4 regions of the Pantoea trifolii genome follow, and region 3 is predicted to be linked to each of the others. Evidence: predicted binding sites of a transcription regulator. Region 3 holds the regulator's gene; each other region holds the start of a gene.

Region 1 (5,909 bases), 1.2 Mb from region 3:
GATGCAGGCAAATCAGGATCTTCCCGCGCTGCGTCGCCGCATTGGCATGGTGTTCCAGCGGCCGAATCCGTTTCCTAAATCGATTTACGAAAACGTAGTTTACGGCCTGCGTTTGCAGGGCGTGCGAGATCGTCGCGTGTTGAATGAAGCCTGTGAACGTGCGCTGCGTGCAGCGGCATTGTGGGGCGAAGTGAAAGATCAGCTGGGGCAGAACGCCTTAACGCTCTCTAACGGCCAGCAGCAGCGCCTGGTGATTGCGCGCGCCATCGCCATTGAGCCGGAAGTGTTGCTGCTGGATGAGCCCACCTCGGCACTTGATCCGATCTCAACGCTGGTGATCGAGGAGTTGATGACTACGCTGAAGCAGCATTTCACGCTGGTGTTAGTGACGCACAATATGCAGCAGGCGGCACGCGTGTCGGATTACACCGCGTTTATGCATAACGGACAATTAGTGGAGTTTGACGAAACCGATCGCATCTTCACCTCGCCAAAAGCGCGGCGTACCGAAGATTACATTACGGGACGGTTTGGTTAATGGTGCGGACGTGATGAAGGTCGCCATGAATGGCGACCCTACGTTAGTCGTGTGCATATCCCTGTGGTGGCAACGGTTGCCCATCCAGCCACGCTTTACCTTCACGCATCTGCAAACGCCCATCAACAAACCAGCTGATCACCAGCGGATAGATCGCGTGTTCCTGATGCTGCACGCGCGCGCTGATCTCGTCTTCGCTGTCGCCTGCAAACACCGGCACACGCGCCTGCAAAATAATCGGTCCGCCATCCAGCTCGTCAGTGACAAAGTGCACTGAAGTGCCATGCTCTTCGTCGCCGTTTTCCAGCGCCTGACGATGCGTGTGCAAGCCCGGATATTTCGGCAACAGCGACGGATGAATATTCACCAGACGATCGTGATAGTGCGCGACAAAAGCGCTGCTGAGGATGCGCATATAACCGGCCAGCACCACCAGATCCGGCGCGTAAGCATCAATCTCCTGCATTAGCTGGCAATCAAAGGCTTCGCGGTCGGCAAAATCACTGGCAGCTAACGCATGCGGCGGGACATTGGCTTCCTGCGCGCGCGTTAAGCCATAGGCGCTGGCTTTATTACTGAAAACGGCAGCGACGCTGCCGTTGATACGCCCGCTTGCGCAGGCGTCGAGGATGGACTGAAGATTGCTTCCGTTGCCGGAGATCAGTACAACCAGTTTCTTCATGGATTGATAACCACACGCTCTTCAGAATCAGACGCTTTAATCACACCGATTTTCCACGCTTTTTCGCCCGCGTCGGTCATCAGCTGTACCGCTTTATCGGCTTCTGCCGGGCTCAGCGCAATCACCATGCCCACGCCGCAGTTGAAGGTGCGGTACATTTCGTGACGGCTAACGTTGCCCGCCTGCTGCAACCAGCTGAACACCGAAGGCCACTGCCAGCTGCTCTCTTCCAGCACCGCCTGGGTGTTGTCTGGCAGCACGCGCGGGATGTTTTCCCAGAAGCCGCCGCCGGTCAGATGCGAAATCGCATGCACATCAACCTGTTCAATCAGGCGAAGGATGTTTTTCACATAGATACGGGTTGGCGCCAGCAGATGATCGGCCAGTGACTTGCCATCCAGCTGTTTAGTGGCCGGATCGGTCTGGCTGACTTCAAGAATCTTGCGCACCAGAGAATAACCGTTCGAGTGCGGGCCGCTGGAACCCAGCGCGATCAGCACGTCGCCGTCCTGCACTTTCGAACCGTCAATGATTTCTGATTTTTCCACCACGCCGACGCAGAAACCCGCCACGTCGTAATCTTCGCCGTGGTACATGCCTGGCATTTCAGCGGTTTCACCGCCGACCAGCGCACAACCCGACTGCAAGCAACCTTCGGCGATGCCGGTGATGACCGATGAAGCGGTATCCACATCCAGCTTGCCGGTCGCGTAATAATCGAGGAAGAACAGCGGCTCAGCACCCTGAACAATCAGGTCGTTAACACACATCGCGACCAGATCGATGCCGATGCTGTCATGACGTTTGAGATCCATAGCCAGACGCAGCTTGGTGCCGACGCCATCGGTTCCGGAGACCAGCACAGGCTCGCGGTATTTCTGCGGCAGCGCACAGAGCGCGCCGAATCCGCCCAATCCACCCATAACTTCCGGGCGGCGGGTTTTTTTCACTACGCCTTTAATACGGTCAACCAGATCGTTACCAGCATCGATATCAACACCGGCGTCTTTGTAGCTGAGAGAGGTTTTGTCGGTCACTGCGGAATCCCCACGCGAGTTGCGGTTGGTGGCAAAAATTAAGCGCGGCAATTCTAACAGCGCAGGCAAACGTTTGCGAGTCCCATCTCATGCTGCCTTTGCATCGCCTCAGATTTTCGCCAATCCTTAGATGACGCAGGCTATTGACCGATGACATATGGCGCAGCGGCGAAAAGGCGGTATAATCCGGCGATTTTTTTTTAGCTCAACTCAATTCCGGGAGAACAATCATGAAGATCGTGGAAGTCAAACACCCGCTGGTCAAACATAAACTGGGCCTGATGCGTGAGCATGATATCAGCACCAAGCGTTTCCGCGAGCTGGCCTCGGAAGTGGGCAGCTTGCTGACCTATGAAGCCACCGCCGATTTGGAAACCGAACGTGTGACGATCGAAGGCTGGAACGGTCCAGTAGAAATCGATCAGATCAAAGGTAAAAAAATCACTGTAGTTCCGATTCTGCGTGCTGGCCTCGGCATGATGGAAGGCGTGCTCGAGCACGTGCCAAGCGCGCGCATCAGCGTGGTTGGCGTGTATCGTGATGAAGAGACGCTGGAGCCGGTGCCGTATTTCCAGAAGCTGGTGTCGAACATTGAAGAGCGCCTGGCGCTGGTGGTCGACCCGATGCTGGCAACCGGTGGTTCAATGATCGCTACCATCGATCTGCTGAAGAAAGCCGGTTGTACCAGCATTAAAGTGCTGGTGCTGGTAGCTGCGCCTGAAGGTATTGCCGCGCTGGAGAAAGCGCATCCGGATGTGGAGCTCTACACCGCATCTATCGATCAGGGATTGAACGAGAAGGGCTACATCATTCCTGGACTCGGCGATGCCGGGGACAAGATTTTCGGAACCAAATAAAAGAAACCAGCCGGCCAGAGAGTCGGCTTTTTTTTGTCTAAAAATATTCAATGGGGATAGCGAAAAATATGACCCGTCGTGCAATCGGCGTTAATGAACGCCCACCGCTTTTACAAACCATTCCACTCAGCTTGCAGCATCTGTTCGCCATGTTTGGCGCAACTGTGCTGGTGCCGATTCTGTTCCACATCAACCCGGCCACGGTGTTGCTGTTTAACGGCGTTGGAACACTGCTCTATCTGTTTATCTGTAAGGGCAAAATCCCGGCTTATCTCGGTTCGAGTTTTGCCTTTATTTCGCCGGTGCTGCTGCTGTTGCCGCTGGGTTACGAAGTGGCGCTGGGCGGTTTTATTCTCTGCGGTTTGCTGTTCTGCCTTGTGGCGCTGATCGTCAAGAAAGCCGGTACCGGCTGGCTTGATGTGATGTTCCCACCGGCGGCGATGGGCGCGATTGTCGCGGTTATCGGTCTGGAACTGGCGGGCGTGGCGGCGAATATGGCCGGTTTGCTGCCCGCTGACGGCACATCACCAGACAGCAAAACCGTGATCATCTCAATGGTCACGCTGGCGGTTACCGTGTTTGGTTCGGTGCTGTTCCGTGGTTTCCTCGCCATCATCCCGATTTTAGTCGGCGTGTTGGTCGGCTATGCGCTCTCTTACATGATGGGGATTGTGGACTGGACCGCAGTGGAAAATGCGCCGTGGTTTGCGCTGCCAACCTTCTACACGCCGCGTTTTGAGTGGGTGGCGATGCTGACCATTCTGCCAGCCGCGCTGGTGGTGATTGCCGAGCACGTGGGTCACTTAGTGGTTACCGCCAACATCGTGAAGAAAGATCTGATCCGCGATCCGGGCCTGCACCGCTCGATGTTCGCCAACGGATTATCCACCATGATCTCCGGTTTCTTCGGCTCCACGCCGAACACCACTTACGGCGAGAACATCGGCGTAATGGCGATTACCCGCGTTTACAGCACTTGGGTAATTGGCGGCGCGGCGATCTTTGCCATTCTGCTCTCCTGCGTCGGCAAACTGGCGGCGGCGATTCAGGCGGTTCCCGTGCCGGTGATGGGCGGCGTATCGCTGCTGTTGTACGGCGTGATCGGCGCATCCGGTATTCGTGTGCTAATCGAATCTAAAGTGGATTACAACAAAGCGCAGAACCTGATCCTGACCTCGGTGATCCTGATCATCGGCGTGAGCGGTGCCAAAGTGCATATCGGCGCGGCCGAGCTGAAAGGCATGGCGCTGGCAACCATCGTTGGCGTTGGCCTGGCTTTGATCTTCCGTTTAATCAGCGTATTACGCCCGGAAGAAGTGGTGCTGGACGCTGAAGAGAAGCGCGAAAGTTAAGGCTGCAAGCCGGGCAGGGAAGCCCGGTTCATCTCCGGCAAAGATCGTGATAAACTTGCGCGGTTTTCTGCCCGCTCATCCGTTGAGGTACTTCTGAACACGCCGGCACAGCTCTCATTGCCACTCTATTTACCCGATGATGAAACCTTCGCCAGTTTCTGGCCGGGGGAAAACACGTCTCTGCTGGCGGCGCTGCAAGGCGCACTTTCTCAGCAACACGGTAGCTATCTCTATTTCTGGTCGCGCGAAGGCGGTGGCCGCAGTCATCTGCTGCACGCAGCCTGTGCGGAACTCTCGGCGCGCGGCGAAGCGGTGGGCTATGTGCCGCTGGATAAGCGCACCTGGTTTGTGCCGGAAGTACTGGAAGGGATGGAGAATCTGGCGCTGGTGTGCATCGATAATATCGAGTGCATTGCAGGCGATCCGGAGTGGGAAATGGCGATCTTTGATCTCTACAACCGCATTCTGGAAATCGGTAAAACGCGTTTGCTGATTACCGGCGATCGACCGCCGCGCCAGCTGAATCTCGGCTTACCGGATCTGGCGTCACGCCTCGATTGGGGGCAGATTTACCGTTTGCAGCCGCTCTCGGATGACGACAAATTACAGGCGATGCAGCTGCGTGCTGGATTGCGGGGTTTTGAGTTGCCGGAAGATGTCGGACGCTTCCTGCTGAAACGCCTCGACCGTGAGATGCGCACGCTGTTTGATACGCTGGATCGTCTCGATCGCGCCTCCATCAGTGCTCAGCGCAAACTCACCATTCCCTTTGTTAAAGAAGCGCTGGAACTTTAGAGAATCTCCAGCACCGCTTCAGGCGGACGGCCAATACGCGCCTGTTCGCCATTGATCACGATTGGGCGTTCGATCAGTTTCGGATGTTCTACCATCGCCTGCAGCAGCTGATCCTCGCTTAACGCGCTATTCGCTAAAGCCAACTCTTTATACAAATCCTCTTTGCGGCGCATCAGTTCGCGCGCGCTGTGCATGCCAAGTTGTTGCAGCAGGTGCTGTAGCGTTGGCACATCCGGCGGCGTCTCAAGATAGAGCACCACTTTAGGCTCAATACCTTTCTCCTGCAACAGCGCCAGCGTCTCGCGGCTTTTGCTGCAGCGCGGGTTGTGATAAATGCTGACCATAGTTTGGGCATTCCTTTGATATGTTGAAACCGGCGGTCGCCATGAATGGCGACCCTACGCGTGTTCGATGTGGGTTTTGTAGGGTGCGCATTTATGCGCACCGGGAAAGTCACCCTTTCTGATACACCTTGAAGCGTTTTTGTAGCTCACGGAACTGGTCGATACGTGCGTCATAGCGCGCCTGTTTCAGGCTGCCGAGCGGCACCTGCGCGCTGGCGCTGCTCAAGGTAGAGATCGCCTGATCAAGCTGGCCGTTGAGCGCCAACCCCTCAGCGCGCGCTGAAAGTTCTTCATCCCGTAAACC
Region 2 (5,909 bases), 1.5 Mb from region 3:
TTTGGTCGTCGTTGGCGGAATAAGTTCGTGTTATGCTACCACCAGGTGCCTCTGGGTTTCCAGAAAAGGGGTTGTAACTTATAACTCGGGTATATATAGTTTCGCACCTCCCAACCCATTGACCGGTAAGGGAGATGCGATCGAAGTAATCAGTTAGGATGGTGGCATGTCTGCACAACCAGTAGATATTCAAATTTTTGGTCGTTCGTTAAGAGTGAATTGCCCGCCTGAACAGCAAGATGCGCTGAATCTGGCCGCAGAGGATCTCAATCAACGGTTGCAAGATTTAAAAGTTCGCACTAGAGTCACCAATACAGAGCAGCTGGTGTTCATCGCCGCGTTAAACATCTGCCACGAGTTGGCACAAGAGAAAGGTAAGACGCGCGACTATGCAGCAAACATGGAACAACGTATCCGCATGCTGCAACAGACCATTGAACAAGCGTTAGTAGAGCAAGGTCGCATAACTGACCGCCAGGGCCCTAATTTTGAATAACACTTCATGGTCCTCGTGCTAGAGTGACGGTGAAGTAAATTTTCTCTGAGATGTTTGCAAGCGGGCCAGTCCCCTGAGCCGATATTTCATACCAACAGAATGTGACGCTCCACAATTTGTGCGCATGCTCGGTCCGTCCGAGAAGCCTAATAGTTGTGACGGCATGTTCACCTTGAACCAAGGGTTCAAGGGTTACAGCCTGCGGCGGCATCTCGGAGATCTCCATTTAGTAGCAAGTCTGATTCCCCGGTTCGCATGATATAATCGCTTTTAAGAAGCGATTATTCCGGGGATTTAGATATCATGTCAGCGCCCTCACTTATCGACCGTCAAGACATCCGACAGCATGTGCGCCATTTGCGCCGTAATCTCACATCTGAACAGCAAGAACAGGCCGCCGATCAGTTGGCTGAACACGCCATCAACATTGCGCCGATCGCTAATGCTCAACGCATTGCGCTGTTTTTGTCTGTCGATGGAGAGATCAATACCCGCCCGCTGATCGCCAAACTGTGGCAGCAAAAAAAACAGGTCTATTTACCGGTGCTTCATCCCTTCTCGCCGGGCAATCTGCTGTTTATCCGTTACACGCCAGAAACTTCACTCATGCCAAATAAACTTCGCATCCCGGAACCGCCGTTGGATATCACACAACTGGCAACGCTGGATCAACTCGATGTGATGCTGGTGCCGCTGGTGGCGTTTGACCATGCGGGTCAACGTTTGGGAATGGGCGGCGGATTTTACGATCGCACGCTGCAACACTGGCAGCAGCATGGTTTTCTTCCGGTGGGAATCGCACATGATTGCCAGCGCGTAGAAGCGCTGCCAGTCGCTGCATGGGATGTGCCGCTACCCGCGATACTGACGCCATCGAAACTGTGGCAATGGGAAGCGTAAACAGGGAAAACAAAGGGCGCCGATGGCGCCCTGATTAATCAGTACAGCAGACGGGCGCGGATGGTGCCTGGAATCGCCTTCATCGCCTGCAGCGCTTTATCCGCTACATCTTTTTCCGCATCGATATCAATCACCACATAACCCATCACCGGCGTAGTTTGCAGATACTGAGCCGCGATGTTGATACCCTGCTCGGCAAAGATCAGGTTGATGGCCGTCAATACGCCTGGACGGTTTTCGTGGATGTGCAACAAACGGCTCGCGCTCGCTGCATGCATTGGCAGCGAGACTTCCGGGAAGTTAACCGCAGACAGCGTAGAACCGTTATCCGAATACTTCGCCAGCTTGCCAGCCACTTCGATACCGATATTTTCCTGCGCTTCCTGTGTTGAACCACCAATGTGCGGCGTCAGAATCACGTTATCAAACTCGCACAACGGTGAGTTGAACGGGTCGCTGTTGGTGGCAGGTTCAACCGGGAACACGTCGATGGCGGCACCGGACAGATGTTTGTTCGCCAGTGCATCGCACAGCGCCGGAATATCAATCACGGTACCACGTGCAGCGTTGATCAGCAGCGCGCCTGGCTTCATCAGCGCCAACTCTTCGGCACCAATCATGTTCTGGGTCGACTGGGTTTCAGGAACGTGCAGGCTCACCACGTCGCTCATGTTGAGCAGATCGGAGAGATGACGCACCTGCGTCGCATTACCCAGCGGCAGCTTGCTTTCGATATCGTAAAAGAACACGTGCATACCGAGGCTTTCTGCCAGCACACCCAGTTGCATGCCGATGTGGCCGTAGCCGATGATACCCAGTTTTTTGCCGCGTGCTTCGAACGAACCGTTGGCGACTTTATTCCAGATGCCACGGTGCGCTTTGGCGTTAGCTTCCGGAATGCCACGCAGCATCAGCAACATTTCGCCAATCACCAACTCAGCCACTGAACGGGTGTTGGAGAACGGTGCGTTGAACACCGGCACGCCGCGTTTCGCCGCAGCACCGAGATCAACCTGGTTGGTACCGATACAGAAACAGCCGACTGCCACCAGCTTTTCTGCGGCAGCGAAGATCTCTTCGGTCAGTTGGGTACGGGAACGGATACCAATGAAGTGCGCATCGCGGATGGAGGATTTCAGCGACTCCGCATCCAGCGCCCCTTTGTGAAACTCGATGTTGGTGTAGCCTGCTGCACGCAGGTTTTCCAGCGCACTCTGGTGAACGCCTTCCACCAGCAGGAACTTAATCTTGTCTTTTTCCAGTGATACCTTTGCCATTTCCCGACCCTATTCAGAATTCAATGAGGACTACCATAAGGTAGCCTTCTGTCAAAATATCAAAAATTTCGTGCGCAGCAATACAAACGATTGCCTGGGAGCCAGCACGCGCCCACGCGGAGACAGCACAATGCCGTACAAAATCGTGACATCCTGAGTGGACGAAGTACGAACTCACTGCTGATGAATCTTTTGTGACATAAGTCACCAAATTTCAGCCTGGCGAGAAAAGATGTTTTGCGGATGGAAATAACCGGCGCATGACGCGCGCCGGACAGATCATTTTACGATGGTTTTCACGCCGTCGGCGGTGCCAATCAGCGCGACATCGGCGCCACGTCCTGCAAACAGGCCAACGGTCACCACGCCAGGCAGCGCGTTGATGGTTTTTTCCAGTTCGATGGGGTCGAGAATTCGCAGATTATGCACGTCGAGAATAATGTTGCCGTTGTCGGTAATGACGTTCTGGCGATACTCCGGCAAGCCGCCGAGTTTAACCAGTTCACGCGCCACATAAGAACGCGCCATCGGAATCACTTCAACCGGCAGCGGGAAATTGCCCAGCACATCGACTTCTTTCGATGCATCGGCAATGCAGATGAATTTCTTCGCCACCGCCGCAACGATTTTCTCTCGCGTCAGCGCTGCGCCACCGCCTTTGATCATCTGCATCTGCGGATTGATTTCATCGGCGCCATCGACGTAAACCGACAGCTCATCAATTTCGTTGAGATCGAAGACGTGAATACCTAACGCTTTCAGTTTCTCTGTCGAGGCTTCCGAGCTGGAAACCGCACCTTCAATCTGATTCTTCATGGTGCCGAGTGCATCAATGAAATGCGCTGCCGTTGATCCGGTCCCTACGCCGACAATGGTGCCGGGCTCTACGTACTGAAGGGCTGCCCAACCTACCGCTTTTTTCAGTTCATCCTGGGTCATAGTATGTTTAAAACCTGTGCGACATCGAAGTGCGCGTAGTATAAAACAAGGCGCTGTGAAAAAGCGCGACTGTTAGACAGCCGATTTAACGCTTTGGAAGCCAGCCCGCAAAAATGCGCCGCAGCACAATTTGACAGTTTTATGGCATAGTAACGTCCACCCTGAACGAGAGAGAACAATAATGAAACGCCCGGATTATCGAACGCTTCAGGCGCTGGATGCTGTGATTCGCGAGCGCGGCTTTGAGCGTGCGGCACAAAAACTCTGCATTACCCAATCTGCGGTTTCACAGCGAATTAAACAGCTGGAAAATTTATTTGGTCAGCCGCTGCTGGTGCGCACCGTGCCGCCGCGTCCGACCGAGCAGGGACAAAAATTACTGGCGTTGTTACATCAGGTTGAACTGCTGGAAGAGGAGTGGCTGGGTGATGACAACGGTGGAACCACGCCGCTGTTGCTGTCGCTGGCGGTCAACGCCGACAGTCTGGCAACCTGGCTGCTGCCCGCGCTGAAAGATGTACTGGCCGATTCGCCGGTGCGCCTGAATTTGCAGGTAGAAGATGAAACCCGCACGCAGGAACGTCTGCGTCGTGGTGAAGTGGTCGGCGCGGTGAGTATTCAGCCGCAGCCGCTGCCCAGCTGCTTAGTGGATCAATTGGGCGCGCTCGATTATCTGTTCTGCGCCTCGCCTGATTTTGCTGCACGTTACTTCCCAAATGGCGTGACGCGCTCTGCGCTACTGAAAGCGCCGGCGGTGGCGTTTGATCATCTGGATGATATGCATCAGGCGTTTTTACAGCAGAATTTTGACCTGTCGCCGGGCAGCGTGCCCTGCCATATCGTTAACTCGTCAGAAGCCTTTGTGCAGCTGGCGCGTCAGGGTTCGGTGTGCTGTATGATTCCGCATCTGCAGATTGAGCGCGAGCTGGCGCAAGGTGAGCTGGTGGATTTGACGCCAGGCCTGTATCAGCGTCGTATGCTGTACTGGCACCGGTTTGCGCCGGAAAGCCGCTTGATGCGCAGCGTCACCGATGCGCTGATTGCGCACGGACATCGCGTGCTGCGTCAGGATGTGTTGCCGGCGTAAAGATCAGGTCGCCATTAATGGCGACCTGATATACAAACTTACGGTGTATTCGGTTTGATTTCGAACACCACATCCACCTGATCGTCAAAGTGAATGCTCTGCTGCTCGTAAGTTTGCTGCGCGGTGGTATCAGCGGGTGCAGCGGCGGCTTTGTACATGCGCGCCATCGGCATCGGCTGGTAGTTCGCAACGTGATAGCGGATGCTGTAAACCGAACCTAACTTAGCGTTAAACCCTTCTGCCAGCGCATTGGCCTGCTGCGTAGCATTTGCGATCGCCACTTTACGCGCTTTCTCTTTATAGCTGTCCGGATTCGCGACACCCAGTTCAACGGAACGAATTTCATTCAGGCCAGATTTCAACGCGCCATCCAGCAGCTCGTTCAGCTTGTCCAGTTGACGCAGCGTCACCTGCACCTGACGCTCGGCACGATAGCCTTTCAGTACCGACTTACCTTCTTTGGTGTAATCATACTCTGGCTGCGTGCTGAGGTTTGCAGCATCAATATCTTTTTTCTCGATGCCGTTCTTTTGCAGGAAATCGAAATATTGCGCCACGCGGTCATCAGCTTGTTTCTTCGCTTCTGCCGCGTCTTTCGACGAAACATTCACCACAATAGCGAGCGTCGCGAGATCTGGCGTGGCATCAACGCTTGCCTGTCCAGACGTCACCACATGCGGTCCATTCGGCAATTCGCCTGCCTGAACTAAACCGGACAGTGCGCCGGTGCTCATTACGGCGGCCAGCGCCAGTGCTTTCAGTTTCACGAAAGTCCTCCTTGAGGGATTCAATTTGCAGGTTGCCATTATGGCTAAACCTAAAACACATTAACATGTGTGCTTATCTGATTAGTAAACAGCTCAAAAGTTCGAGCAATCTCCTTTTTAACGTAGCCGCGATCGCAAATTCAGCTGTACGGATTCGCCTATTAAGCACTTATTCGTTTCTATTAAAGAAACACTTCTGGGTTCGGGAGAGTTGCCAATGACAGAACAGCCGCTTAGCCAAACAGCCGTCAGCGTTCGCGCTGGACGCACGCGCTTTCTGATGCTCGCTCTGGTGTTTATTAATATCATTATCAATTACATGGATCGTACTAACCTGTCGGTTGCCGCTACCGCAATGGCGGGCGAACTGCGCTTCACGCCGATGGAGATGGGATTGATCTTCTCTGCTTTCGGCTGGATCTACGCCGCACTGCAGATCCCCG
Region 3 (5,909 bases):
ACACTATGTGGGCGCGCGTCGCATGATGACGCCAAAAACTATTCGCTAGTTGTTGCGCAACAATCATAAAAAAGCCGGATGCTGTTCTCAGCTCCGGCTTTTTTGTTAATGCATGATCGCGGTAAAGCTGAAGGCGATAATCATCAACAGTGCGCCAACAGTGGTCATTAGCGCCAGTTTCAGGTCGGTATTCATCACAACTCCTTAGTCACACAATTATTAGGGTTAAAGCGATTTTCGCACAGCAATGGGCAAAAATCTCGTTTTATACGCATCAGCTTGCTAGAATCGCCGCCTTTCGTTGCGCAACAGATTTTGCGCATCCTGTATCAACAGCGTGATGAAGTGATTTCGCCTGCTAAAACACACCGTTTTGCCCGCTTTTTTGGGCTGTAAAAGCATTAGCAGACGCAAACGTTTAACAATATACTTATCAGTAAGTTGCGATAAGCCCAGGAGTACCATTTTCATGGCAACAATTAAAGATGTCGCAAAACGCGCGGGTGTCTCAACCACCACGGTTTCGCATGTCATCAACAAAACGCGTTTCGTTGCGGAAGAGACGCGTAACGCCGTATGGGAAGCGATCAAAGAATTACACTACTCGCCCAGTGCCGTGGCGCGTAGTCTCAAAGTTAATCACACCAAAACCTTGGGTCTGCTGGCGACCTCCAGCGAAGCGCCCTACTTCGCTGAAATTATCGAAGCGGTGGAGAACCGGTGTTTCGAACGCGGCTATACGCTGATTCTCGGCAATGCGCACAACGATCTGCAAAAGCAGCGCGCTTACCTGTCGATGATGGCGCAAAAGCGCGTCGATGGATTGCTGGTGATGTGTTCGGAATATCCAGACGATTTGCTGCAGATGCTGGAAGAGAACCGCAATATCCCCATGGTGGTGATGGATTGGGGCGCGTCACGCGGTGATTTCACCGATACCGTGCAGGACAATGCGTTTCAGGGCGGTTATCTCGCCGGGCGTTATCTGATCGAACGCGGCCATCGCGATATCGGTGCCATTCCAGGCCAGATGGAGCGCAACACCGGCGGCGGACGTCACGCTGGCTTCCTGCAGGCGATGAGCGAAGCGGGCATTACGGTGCGTCCGGAATGGGTGGTTCAGGGCGACTTTGAACCTGAATCGGGCTATCAGGCGATGCAGCAGATTTTAAATCAGAAACAGCGTCCAACCGCGGTGTTCTGCGGTGGCGATATCATGGCGATGGGCGCGATTTGCGCCGCTGATGAGATGGGCTTGCGCGTACCGCAGGATATCTCAGTCATTGGCTACGATAACGTGCGCAACGCGCGCTATTTCACCCCAGCGCTGACCACCGTGCACCAGCCGAAAGCCGAACTGGGTGAAAAAGCGCTGGAAATGCTGCTGGATCGCATCACCAGCAAGCGCGAAGATCCGCAAACAATCGAAGTCCAGCCAACGCTAATTGAACGCCGTTCGGTGGCGTACGGTCCGTTCCGCGACTATCGCCGCTAAGCCGACACTTCGCTGAGCCATTCGTGGTTCAGCGTTTCGGCATCCCCGAGATAAGCCAGTAACCACGCCAGCGCCGGTGACGCGCGCTGTTCTGACCAGCTAACGCAGCACGGGCTGTCCGGAAAAGCCTGCGGCAGCGCCAGTTCAACCAGTTTATGGCTGTCCAGCAGTGGACGCGCCAAATGGCCCGGCACCATTCCGACGCACAATCCTGCCAGCAAACAATCCATCCCGGTTTCCCACTCTGGCACTACCAACCGCCGCTGATTATCCAGCGTCCACGTCATACGGCGCGGCAACGCACGCGAGGTATCTTCCAGCACCAGCGATGGCCACGCCCGCAAGGTTTCATCATCCAGTTCCGTGCTGTTGACCAGCGGATGGTCGGGACTCACCACACAGCGCCAGTTCAGCGCGCCCATATCCTGAAAGGCAAAACGTCCACCCACCGGGATCGCCTGGGTCGCGCCAATCGCCACATCAACCCGGCCATCAGCCAACGCATCCCATACGCCGTTGAACACTTCGTAGCTGATAATCAGCTCCATATCGGGAAAATGGCGATAGAAATCCTTCACTAACTGCCGCGTGCGCTGCGGTTTAACAATGCAGTCAACCGCGATACTTAGCTCCCCACGCCAGCCATTCGCCAGTTGCTGACACTGTCGACGGGTTGCCAGCATTTTTTTGATAACAGATCGCCCTTCGCGTACAAAATGCTCGCCCGCCGGTGTCATCACCACTTCGCGGTGCTGGCGCTCAAACAGCGGCACCGCCAGCCAGCTTTCCAGCTGTCGCACGGTATAGCTGACGGCAGAAGGCACGCGATGCAGCTCCTGCGCGGCCGCACTAAAACTGCCGGTGCGCGCCACCGCATCTACCACTTCAAGCGCATATTCTGACCACATAATTTTGCCTTCAAAAAATTTAACAGCACTATGCAAATATTAGCGTTTCACAAAGCGCGTTGCATCCTTTTACACTCCCCGGCGTTCAACCTGCCCAAAAGAGAATCAACATGTTGTCGTCTAAAGCATTTATGCCTTATCTCGCCGTGCTCAGCATGCTCGGCTTTCTTGCCACGGATATGTATTTACCCGCCTTTGGCGATATGCAGCGTGATTTCGCTAGCGCACCTGGCACCATCAGCGCCAGCCTGAGTCTGTTTCTCGGCGGTTTCGCCTGTGCCCAGGTTTTTTGGGGGCCGCTGTCGGATCGTTACGGGCGTAAACCGATTTTGCTAGCGGGGTTAGCCATCTTCGCCCTTGGTTGTCTGGGGATGCTTTGGGTGACCGATGTGCGCCTGATGCTGGCACTGCGTTTTGTGCAGGCAATTGGTGTCTGTGCGGCTGCCGTAAGCTGGCAGGCGCTGGTGGTGGATCACTATCCAAAAGCCAAAGCCAATAAAGTGTTTGCCACGATTATGCCGCTGGTTGCGCTGTCTCCGGCGCTGGCACCGCTGCTCGGCGCCTGGCTTATCGGCCACTTCCACTGGCGCAGCATCTTTATCACACTAACGCTGGTTGCCGTGGTGCTACTGATGGGTACGCTGCAGTTAACCTCGCCTAAGCGCGAGAAAGTGGCGTCAGGTAAACAACCCGGCTGGTTGACCTTGCTGGGTACTCGCGTTTACAGCGGTAACGTCTTGATCTACTCGGCCTGTTCGGCGAGCTTTTTCGCCTGGCTGACAGGCTCACCTTTCATTCTCGCCGCTGCTGGCCTGACGCCGGGTGATATTGGCCTGAGCTATATTCCGCAGACCATTGCGTTTCTGATTGGTGGCTTTGGCTGCCGCACGCTGTTAAATCGCTATCAGGGCGCGCAACTGCTGCCGTGGTTGCTGGTGCTGTATAGCCTGAGCATCCTGAGTTTGTTTGTCATCGCCCTGATGCCATCAGCGCCGCTGTTTGTGCTGTTGATGCCTTTCTGCGGCATGGCGCTGGCCAATGGCGCGATCTATCCAATTGTGGTTGCCAGAGCATTAGCGCACTTCCCGCACGCCACCGGTAAAGCCGCAGGATTACAGAACTTATTCCAGTTAGGATTGTGCTTTGTAGCCAGCCTGCTGGTCTCCGCCGGCCTTGAACAGGCGCTGTTCAACACCACGTTAGTGATGGTCGCTACTGTGGTACTGGCGTGGGTGGGCTTTGTCTGCCAGCGAACGGTAAACGCACAAAGTGATATTGCCCACACTTCCCGTCCCTGCGAAGATAATCTCTAAGCCAGCGCTTTTCGTTAGCAAACTAACGATAACCCGTTGAATATTGACCCACGTGAGCATATACTCTGTGGGTCAGTAATTCTGTATTAAATCAATAATATAAATGTAATACCTTTAGCGACCCTGTCGCGGGATGGCGTCTGCACATTATCCGGTGCGGCGACCCACTTTTCTGCTCAAATTCATACCTCTGTACTACGTCGTACAACGTCGGATTTCTGGCGCACGGATTTTCCGTGAGTTCTCTCACAGGTCTTGGGAAATTGGCTATTCTTTTTCTCAGGTTCAGATCGGAAGGTGATGGAGAAGCTATGAGTTCATCTGTTATAGAAGAAGTGAGCCTTGAAGAAAACCATTGGTATCGGATCGTCAATGAACTGCTAGAGCGGGCTGATATTGCAGTTAATGGCACTCGTCCCTGGGATATTCAGGTAAAGCATCCAGATTTTTTTAAACGCGTTCTCGAGGAAGGATCGCTCGGATTAGGTGAAAGTTACATGGATGGTTGGTGGGAGTGCGAACAGCTCGATATGTTCTTCCATCGCGTTTTAAAACACCATCTGGATAAACAATTACCTCGGCATTTTAAAGATACGTTGCGCATCGCCGCCGCGCGTCTCACTAATTTGCAATCAAAAAAACGCGCCTGGATTGTGGGTAAAGAGCATTACGACCTTGGTAATGATCTCTTCTCACTGATGCTTGATCCTTACATGCAATATTCCTGCGGCTACTGGAAAGATGCTGATACCCTGGAAAACGCGCAGCAAGCCAAACTGGATATGATTTGCCGCAAGTTGCAACTTGAACCGGGCATGACGCTGCTGGATATAGGTTGTGGCTGGGGCGGATTAGCAGAATATGCCGCACGCCATTATGGCGTCACGGTGCATGGCGTGACTATTTCGGCTGAGCAACAAAAACTCGCGCAACAACGCTGTGAAGGACTGGATGTCACTATATTACTGCAGGACTATCGCGACCTGAATAATCAATATGATCGCATCGTTTCTGTGGGTATGTTTGAACATGTCGGGCCGAAAAACTATGCCACTTATTTTGATGTTGCTGACCGTAACCTCAAACCAGACGGCATATTTTTGCTGCACACCATTGGTGCCCTCACTACAGATATGAATGTCGATCCGTGGATTGATAAATATATCTTCCCGAACGGTTGTTTGCCGTCGGTACGTCAAATCGCTGATGCCAGTGAGCCGCATTTCGTCATGGAAGACTGGCATAACTTTGGCGCAGATTACGATACGACGTTAATGGCGTGGTATGAACGTTTTCAGGCGGCGTGGCCGCAGCTGGCTGAGAAATATGGCGAACGTTTTAAACGGATGTTCGACTATTATCTCAACGCCTGCGCCGGTGCGTTTCGTGCCCGTGATATTCAGCTGTGGCAGGTAGTATTCAGTCGTGGCAAGGATGGCGGTTTACGCGTAGCGCGTTAATCAGCTTTCAAATGAATCAAGGCGCCGCATGGCGCCTTTTTCAACGGTATTATTCTGCGCTAGCAATCTGCGCCAGTGCAGCGGCTTCACGCTGCGCTAATACGCGCTCAACCGTTTCCACAATGGCCTGCGTATGCGGATCAATCTCAATATTGACTTTTTGACCGAACTTCTTCGCGCCTAAAGTGGTGCGCTCCAGCGTTTCCGGGATCAAATGCACACAGAATTTGCTTTTGGTTACGTCGCCAACGGTCAAACTAATACCATCGATACCCACAAAACCTTTGTGCAGAATATATTTGATCTGGGTGGCGTCCTGTAATTTAAACCAGATTTCGCGGTTGTTTTCAGACTGGATGATTTTACAGATTTCCGCCGTGGTCATAATATGGCCAGACATTAAATGACCGCCAATTTCATCACTGAACTTCGCGGCACGCTCAATATTCACCACATCACCCACCTTTAATTCACCCAGGTTGGTAATGCGCAATGTTTCTTTAATCAGATCGAAGCTGACCAAATCGCCGTTAATCTCGGTCACCGTCAGGCAGCAGCCATTGTGTGCCACCGATGCGCCCAGCGCCAGGCCCGGTAACAGATCCTCCGGTAAGCGCACAATATGGGTACGAAACAGATCTTTCTCTTCAATGCCGACAATTTCTGCCGTGCCTTGCACAATTCCAGTAAACATCATCTCAGCCTCTGCAAAGTTTGCGTCAGTTTATCACAG
Region 4 (5,909 bases), 1.2 Mb from region 3:
GCACGCGCACGCCCAAACCTGGACCTGGGAACGGGTGACGATACAGCATATCGTACGGCAAGCCGAGTTCCAGACCGATTTTACGCACTTCGTCTTTGAACAGCTCTTTCAGCGGCTCAACCAGGCCCATCTTCATCTCTTTTGGCAAACCGCCCACGTTGTGGTGCGATTTGATTACGTGCGCTTTACCGGTGGCAGAAGCCGCCGATTCGATCACGTCAGGATAGATGGTGCCCTGCGCCAGCCACTTCACATCTTCCAGACGCAGTGCCTGCTCATCGAACACTTCAACAAATACGCGGCCAATGATTTTACGTTTAGCTTCAGGATCGTTCTCGCCCGCCAGCGCATCAAGGAAGCGCGCTTCAGCCGCCACGTGCACGATGTTCAGGCCGAAGTGGTCGCCAAACATGTCCAGCACCTGCTCAGCTTCGTTCAGACGCAGTAAACCGTTGTCGACGAACACACAGGTCAGACGCTCGCCGATGGCGCGGTGCAGCAGCATCGCGGTCACAGAAGAGTCCACGCCGCCTGACAGGCCGAGGATCACTTTGTCTTCGCCAACCTGCTCACGAATACGCTCAACCGCATCTTCGATGATTTTGGCTGGTGTCCACAGCGCTTCGCAGCCGCAGATGTCACGAATGAAACGCTCGAGCATGCGCAGGCCCTGACGCGTGTGCGTCACTTCCGGGTGGAACTGCACGCCGTAGAATTTCTTCTCTTCATTCGCCATGATGGCGAACGGACAGGTTTCGGTGCTGGCAACGGTTTCGAAACCGGCTGGGATGGCGGTGACTTTGTCGCCGTGGCTCATCCACACGTCCAGCAGCGGTTTACCTGCTGCGCTAATCGCATCTTCGATGTCACGCACCAGCGCACTCTGGGTCAGCACTTCAACCTGCGCATAACCAAATTCGCGCTCGTTAGAGCCTTCTACCTTGCCGCCCAGCTGCATCGCCATGGTCTGCATGCCGTAGCAAACACCCAACACGGGCACGCCGGCGTTAAACACGTATTCCGGCGCACGCGGGCTGTTCAACTCGGTGGTGCTTTCCGGGCCGCCAGAGAGAATGATGCCGTTCGGGTTGAACTGGCGAATTTGCTCTTCGGTGACATCCCACGCCCAGAGCTCGCAGTAAACACCCAGTTCGCGCACGCGGCGCGCAACCAGCTGCGTATACTGAGAACCAAAATCGAGGATCAAAATACGATGTTTATGAATATTTTCAGTCGTCATTGAGGCGTTTCCATTGGGATGGACTTAATAATAAAAGCGCCCGGCGAGTGCCGGGCGCTAAATTTTACGGGATTATGAACCCATGCGGTAGTTTGGCGACTCTTTGGTGATGGTCACGTCATGCACGTGGCTTTCGTTGATGCCCGCGCCGCTGATGCGCACGAACTCCGCTTTGGTACGCAGATCGTCGATGGTTGGGCAACCGGTCAGGCCCATGCAAGAGCGCAGGCCGCCCATTTGCTGGTGCACGATCTCTTTCAGGCGGCCTTTATAGGCAACGCGACCTTCGATACCTTCCGGTACCAGTTTGTCAGCGGCGTTATCGCTCTGGAAGTAACGGTCTGAAGAGCCTTTAGACATCGCGCCCAATGAACCCATACCGCGATAAGACTTGAACGAACGGCCTTGATAAAGCTCGATTTCGCCCGGAGACTCTTCGGTACCGGCCAGCATCGAGCCAACCATCACGGCCGCTGCGCCTGCTGCAATCGCTTTAGCGATGTCGCCAGAGAAGCGGATGCCGCCATCAGCGATAACCGGAATGCCGGTGCCTTCCAGCGCGGCAACCGCATCAGAAACCGCGGTGATCTGTGGAACGCCAACGCCGGTAACGATACGCGTGGTGCAAATTGAGCCAGGGCCGATACCCACTTTCACCGCGCTCACGCCAGCCTGCGCCAGCGCCAGTGCGCCTGCGCCGGTAGCGACGTTGCCGCCAATGATTTCCAGGTTCGGGTATTTTGCACGGGTTTCACGAATGCGCTGCAGCACGCCTTCAGAATGACCGTGTGACGAGTCAATCAGCAGCACGTCAACGCCAGCAGCCACCAGCGCATCGACACGCTCTTCGTTGCCTGCACCAGCACCTACCGCCGCGCCTACGCGCAGGCGGCCTTCCGCATCTTTACAGGCGTTAGGTTTACGTTCGGCTTTCTGGAAATCTTTAACGGTGATCATGCCCAGCAGGTGGAAGCTGTCATCAACAACCAGCGCTTTCTCAACACGCTTCTCGTGCATTTTGTGCAGCACAACTTCGCGGGCTTCACCCTCTTTCACCGTGACCAGACGCTCCTTCGGGGTCATCACCGCAGAAACCGGCAACGTCAGGTCGGTAACAAAACGCACGTCACGGCCAGTGATGATGCCCACCAACTCGTTCTCGGTGTTCACTACCGGATAACCGGCGAAACCGTTACGTTCGGTCAGCTCTTTCACCGCCGCCAGCGCGGTGGTTGGCAGCACGGTTTGCGGATCGGTAACTACGCCGCTTTCGTGTTTTTTCACCTTACGAACTTCGTCTGCCTGGCGCTCAATTGACATGTTTTTGTGAATAAAGCCCAACCCCCCTTCCTGCGCCAGTGCAATGGCCAGACCGGCTTCGGTCACGGTGTCCATGGCAGCAGAGAGCATTGGGATGTTAAGACGGATGTTTTTCGTCAGTTGAGTGCTGAGATCAGCGGTGTTTGGTAAGACAGTGGAGTGAGCGGGAACGAGCAGAACGTCGTCAAATGTGAGGGCTTCTTTAGCGATTCTTAACATTGCAATATCTCCACCTGGGGGCGATTAAAACAGATAAAATATTGCCGCGGCATTATACAGGCCGAAACCGATTGCCTCCAGTGTTTTTTCAGAAAATGTCTTGATCCTCGGGGCAAGCAATGTAGTATCAGTTGATTAACCCTCTGATTTAAAATTTGATCTACATCACATGTCGCTACCGCCAACCGCCAATATTTTTACCGTCAGCCGCCTGAACACCACGGTGCGCCAACTACTGGAAAATGAGATGGGCCTGGTGTGGCTCAGCGCTGAAATTTCAAATTTCACTCAGCCCTCTTCCGGTCATTGGTACTTCACGTTGAAGGATGATGGCGCACAAGTGCGCTGCGCAATGTTCCGCAACAGCAATCGTCGCGTCACCTTCCGTCCTCAACATGGCCAGCAAGTGTTAGTGCGCGCCAGCATCACGCTGTATGAGCCGCGCGGCGATTATCAGCTGATTATCGAAAGCATGCATCCGGCCGGTGAAGGCTTGCTGCAGCAGCAATTTGAACAGCTGAAAGCGCGTTTAGCCGCGGAAGGCTTATTCGATCAACAGTTTAAACAGCCGCTGCCGGATCCGGCGCGTCAGGTGGGCGTGATTACCTCCGCCACCGGCGCGGCGCTGCACGACGTGCTGCGCGTGCTGCATCGACGCGATCCTTCACTGCCGGTGATTATCTATCCCACCGCGGTGCAAGGCGTGGATGCGCCGGCTGGTATTGTGCGTGCCATTGAGCTGGCTAACCAGCGCGATGAGTGTGACGTGCTGATTGTCGGTCGTGGCGGCGGTTCACTGGAAGATTTGTGGAGCTTCAATGACGAGCGTGTGGCGCGGGCGATTTTTGCCAGCCGCCTGCCGATTGTCAGCGCCGTTGGGCATGAAACCGATGTCACTATCGCTGACTTCGTAGCGGATTTACGTGCGCCGACGCCGTCTGCTGCGGCAGAATTGGTGAGCCGTAATCAGCTTGAACTGTTGCGCCGTTTGCAGTCGCAGCAGCAGCGCATGGAGATGGCGATGGATTTCTATCTGGCTCAGCAGCAGCGTCGTTTCACGCGCATTCAGCACCGCTTGCAGCAGCAGCATCCACAGCTGCGTCTGGCACGCCAGCAAACCGCGTTATTTCAGCTGCAGCGCCGTCTCGGTGAAGCGATGGATCAGCGCCTGCGGGTGGCCAACCGTCAGCAGGATCGCCTGCTGCAACGCCTCAATGCCCAGCAGCCGCAGGGACGTATTCTGCGCGCTCAGCAGCAGCTCCAGCAATGGCACTATCGCTTACAGCAGGGCATGGAGAAGCAGCTCAATCACAATCGTCAGCGCTTTGGCACGCTGGCGGCACAGCTGGAAGGCGTGAGCCCGCTGGCGACGCTGGCGCGTGGCTTCAGCGTCACCACCGACACCCAAGGTCAGGTGGTGAAGAAAACCCAACAGCTGAGCAAAGGCGACTTGCTGCGCACCCGGCTGGACGATGGCTGGGTGGAAAGCCAGGTTACCGCACTCGAACCGCAGAAATCCCGGAGCCGCAAAGCGCGTTCATAGCGGGAAAACTATACTTCTGGCATGTACCTCAATGGCCAGGAGTTTTTTATGTCTTACAGCGTTATTCCTCCCTACATTCTGCGCAATATCATTGATAACTGCTCCGGCGCGCAACAAGACTACGCGCGCCGCACCCTCACCCACGTCCAGCACTTGATGGGCGAACATAACGCTAAACCAGCAAGCACCGCCACCGCTCAGCCAGGCACGGTGCTGCGTGCTATCTATGACGCCGAAGGAACGCAAAATCTGCCCGGCACGTTGGTGCGCGAAGAAGGCCAGCCGGGAAATGGTGATGTTGCAGCCGAAGAAGCCTGGAACTATCTCGGCATTACCCACGATTTCTTCTGGCAAATCTACCAACGCAACTCGCTGGACAATAAAGGCCTCAAGCTCGATGGCACCGTGCATTACGGCAAGGAGTATCAGAACGCCTTCTGGAACGGGCAGCAGATGGTGTTTGGTGACGGTGACGGCGAGATTTTCAATCGCTTCACTATCGCGCTGGATGTGGTGGCGCACGAGCTGACGCACGGCGTGACAGAAACCGAAGCGGGATTGATCTATTTCCAGCAGGCAGGCGCGCTGAATGAATCGATGTCTGACGTGTTTGGTTCGCTGGTGAAGCAATTTCACCTCAAGCAGAGCGCCGATCAGGCCGACTGGATTATCGGCGAAGGGTTACTGGCGCAGGGCATCAACGGGCGCGGATTGCGCTCGATGTCGTCACCGGGAACGGCCTACGATGATCCTGTGCTGGGTAAAGATCCGCAACCGGCCGATATGGCGCACTATATCGAAACGCGTGACGACAACGGCGGCGTGCACCTCAATTCCGGCATTCCCAATCGCGCTTTTTACCTCGCCGCTAAAGCGCTGGGCGGCTTTGCGTGGGAACAGGCCGGTCAAGCCTGGTACGACACGCTGTGCGACGAAACGCTGCCACAGGATGCCGATTTCAGCACCTTTGCGCGCTTTACCGTGCAGCACGCCAATCAACGATTCAACAGCTCAGTGGCGGAAAAGATCCAATCCGCCTGGCAGCAGGTAGGCGTAACATGGACATCCAACTGACCGATGACGCAATCATCGAGCTGGCGCGGGAAGGCGGAATCGCTTTTATCCCTAAACTGCGCGGCGAACGGCGCTTTGCGCTGGCGGAACTGCCGGAACCGCAAAAGCAGCGCGTCTGCGAAGTACTGGAACAAGCAATGCCCTTGGGGGAAACGGAAGATCAGGCGGCAAATGTCGGTCGTGGCGATCAGCGCTACTACCGCATTCAAATCTCTTACACCACACATCGTGAAGCGGGAAGTTTCGTGATTTTAATTCCCGAACAACTGGCGCCCCCCGAGCTGCAATCGCTGTGGCGAGACGGTGAATAGGTTATAGGAGATCTCTCAAGGCAGAGCGTAACTGATTGACTATACTCATTATGTGGCTAGCTAGTCCACGTCGAAGAAAACACCCTTAGATGAGGTCTCTGCTATGACACAAAAAAAGCAACGAGGTGGTGCCGGGAACTTTGCAGAGGACCCGGAGCGCGCCAGGGAAGCCGGTAGCGCTGGCGGCAAAGTCAGTGGGGGT

What was found. Region 3 encodes PurR, which represses purine synthesis genes. Its sites were predicted from a motif close to CANGCAAACGTTTGCNTG; they were not measured.
Region 1: the regulator PurR is predicted to act here: its motif matches at 2,320-2,337, upstream of purM (phosphoribosylformylglycinamidine cyclo-ligase).
Region 2: the regulator PurR is predicted to act here: its motif matches at 2,753-2,770, upstream of serA (phosphoglycerate dehydrogenase).
Region 4: the regulator PurR is predicted to act here: its motif matches at 2,840-2,857, upstream of guaB (IMP dehydrogenase).

The regions. Positions count from the first base shown of each region.
Region 1 is NZ_JANIET010000001.1:3,034,665-3,040,573, reverse strand. It holds gene pstB (phosphate ABC transporter ATP-binding protein PstB) at 1-538, shown strand, start outside; gene purN (phosphoribosylglycinamide formyltransferase) at 582-1,220, opposite strand; gene purM (phosphoribosylformylglycinamidine cyclo-ligase) at 1,217-2,257, opposite strand; gene upp (uracil phosphoribosyltransferase) at 2,488-3,114, shown strand; gene uraA (uracil permease) at 3,183-4,466, shown strand; gene hda (DnaA inactivator Hda) at 4,560-5,261, shown strand; gene arsC (arsenate reductase (glutaredoxin)) at 5,258-5,605, opposite strand; gene bepA (beta-barrel assembly-enhancing protease) at 5,715-5,909, opposite strand, start outside.
Region 2 is NZ_JANIET010000001.1:3,370,573-3,376,481, forward strand. It holds gene zapA (cell division protein ZapA) at 167-496, shown strand; RNA gene ssrS (6S RNA) at 536-719, shown strand; gene NQH49_RS15610 (5-formyltetrahydrofolate cyclo-ligase) at 800-1,396, shown strand; gene serA (phosphoglycerate dehydrogenase) at 1,435-2,673, opposite strand; gene rpiA (ribose-5-phosphate isomerase RpiA) at 2,953-3,612, opposite strand; gene NQH49_RS15625 (LysR family transcriptional regulator ArgP) at 3,794-4,699, shown strand; gene NQH49_RS15630 (oxidative stress defense protein) at 4,738-5,466, opposite strand; gene NQH49_RS15635 (MFS transporter) at 5,684-5,909, shown strand, end outside.
Region 3 is NZ_JANIET010000001.1:1,859,908-1,865,816, reverse strand. It holds gene NQH49_RS08690 (C40 family peptidase) at 1-49, shown strand, start outside; gene cydH (cytochrome bd-I oxidase subunit CydH) at 106-195, opposite strand; gene purR (HTH-type transcriptional repressor PurR) at 470-1,495, shown strand; gene punR (DNA-binding transcriptional activator PunR) at 1,492-2,403, opposite strand; gene punC (purine nucleoside transporter PunC) at 2,514-3,716, shown strand; gene cfa (cyclopropane fatty acyl phospholipid synthase) at 4,028-5,176, shown strand; gene NQH49_RS08660 (riboflavin synthase subunit alpha) at 5,226-5,870, opposite strand.
Region 4 is NZ_JANIET010000001.1:3,053,295-3,059,203, forward strand. It holds gene guaA (glutamine-hydrolyzing GMP synthase) at 1-1,240, opposite strand, end outside; gene guaB (IMP dehydrogenase) at 1,313-2,779, opposite strand; gene xseA (exodeoxyribonuclease VII large subunit) at 2,949-4,322, shown strand; gene NQH49_RS14220 (M4 family metallopeptidase) at 4,371-5,396, shown strand; gene NQH49_RS14225 (protealysin inhibitor emfourin) at 5,381-5,707, shown strand; gene NQH49_RS14230 (con-10 family general stress protein) at 5,811-5,909, shown strand, end outside.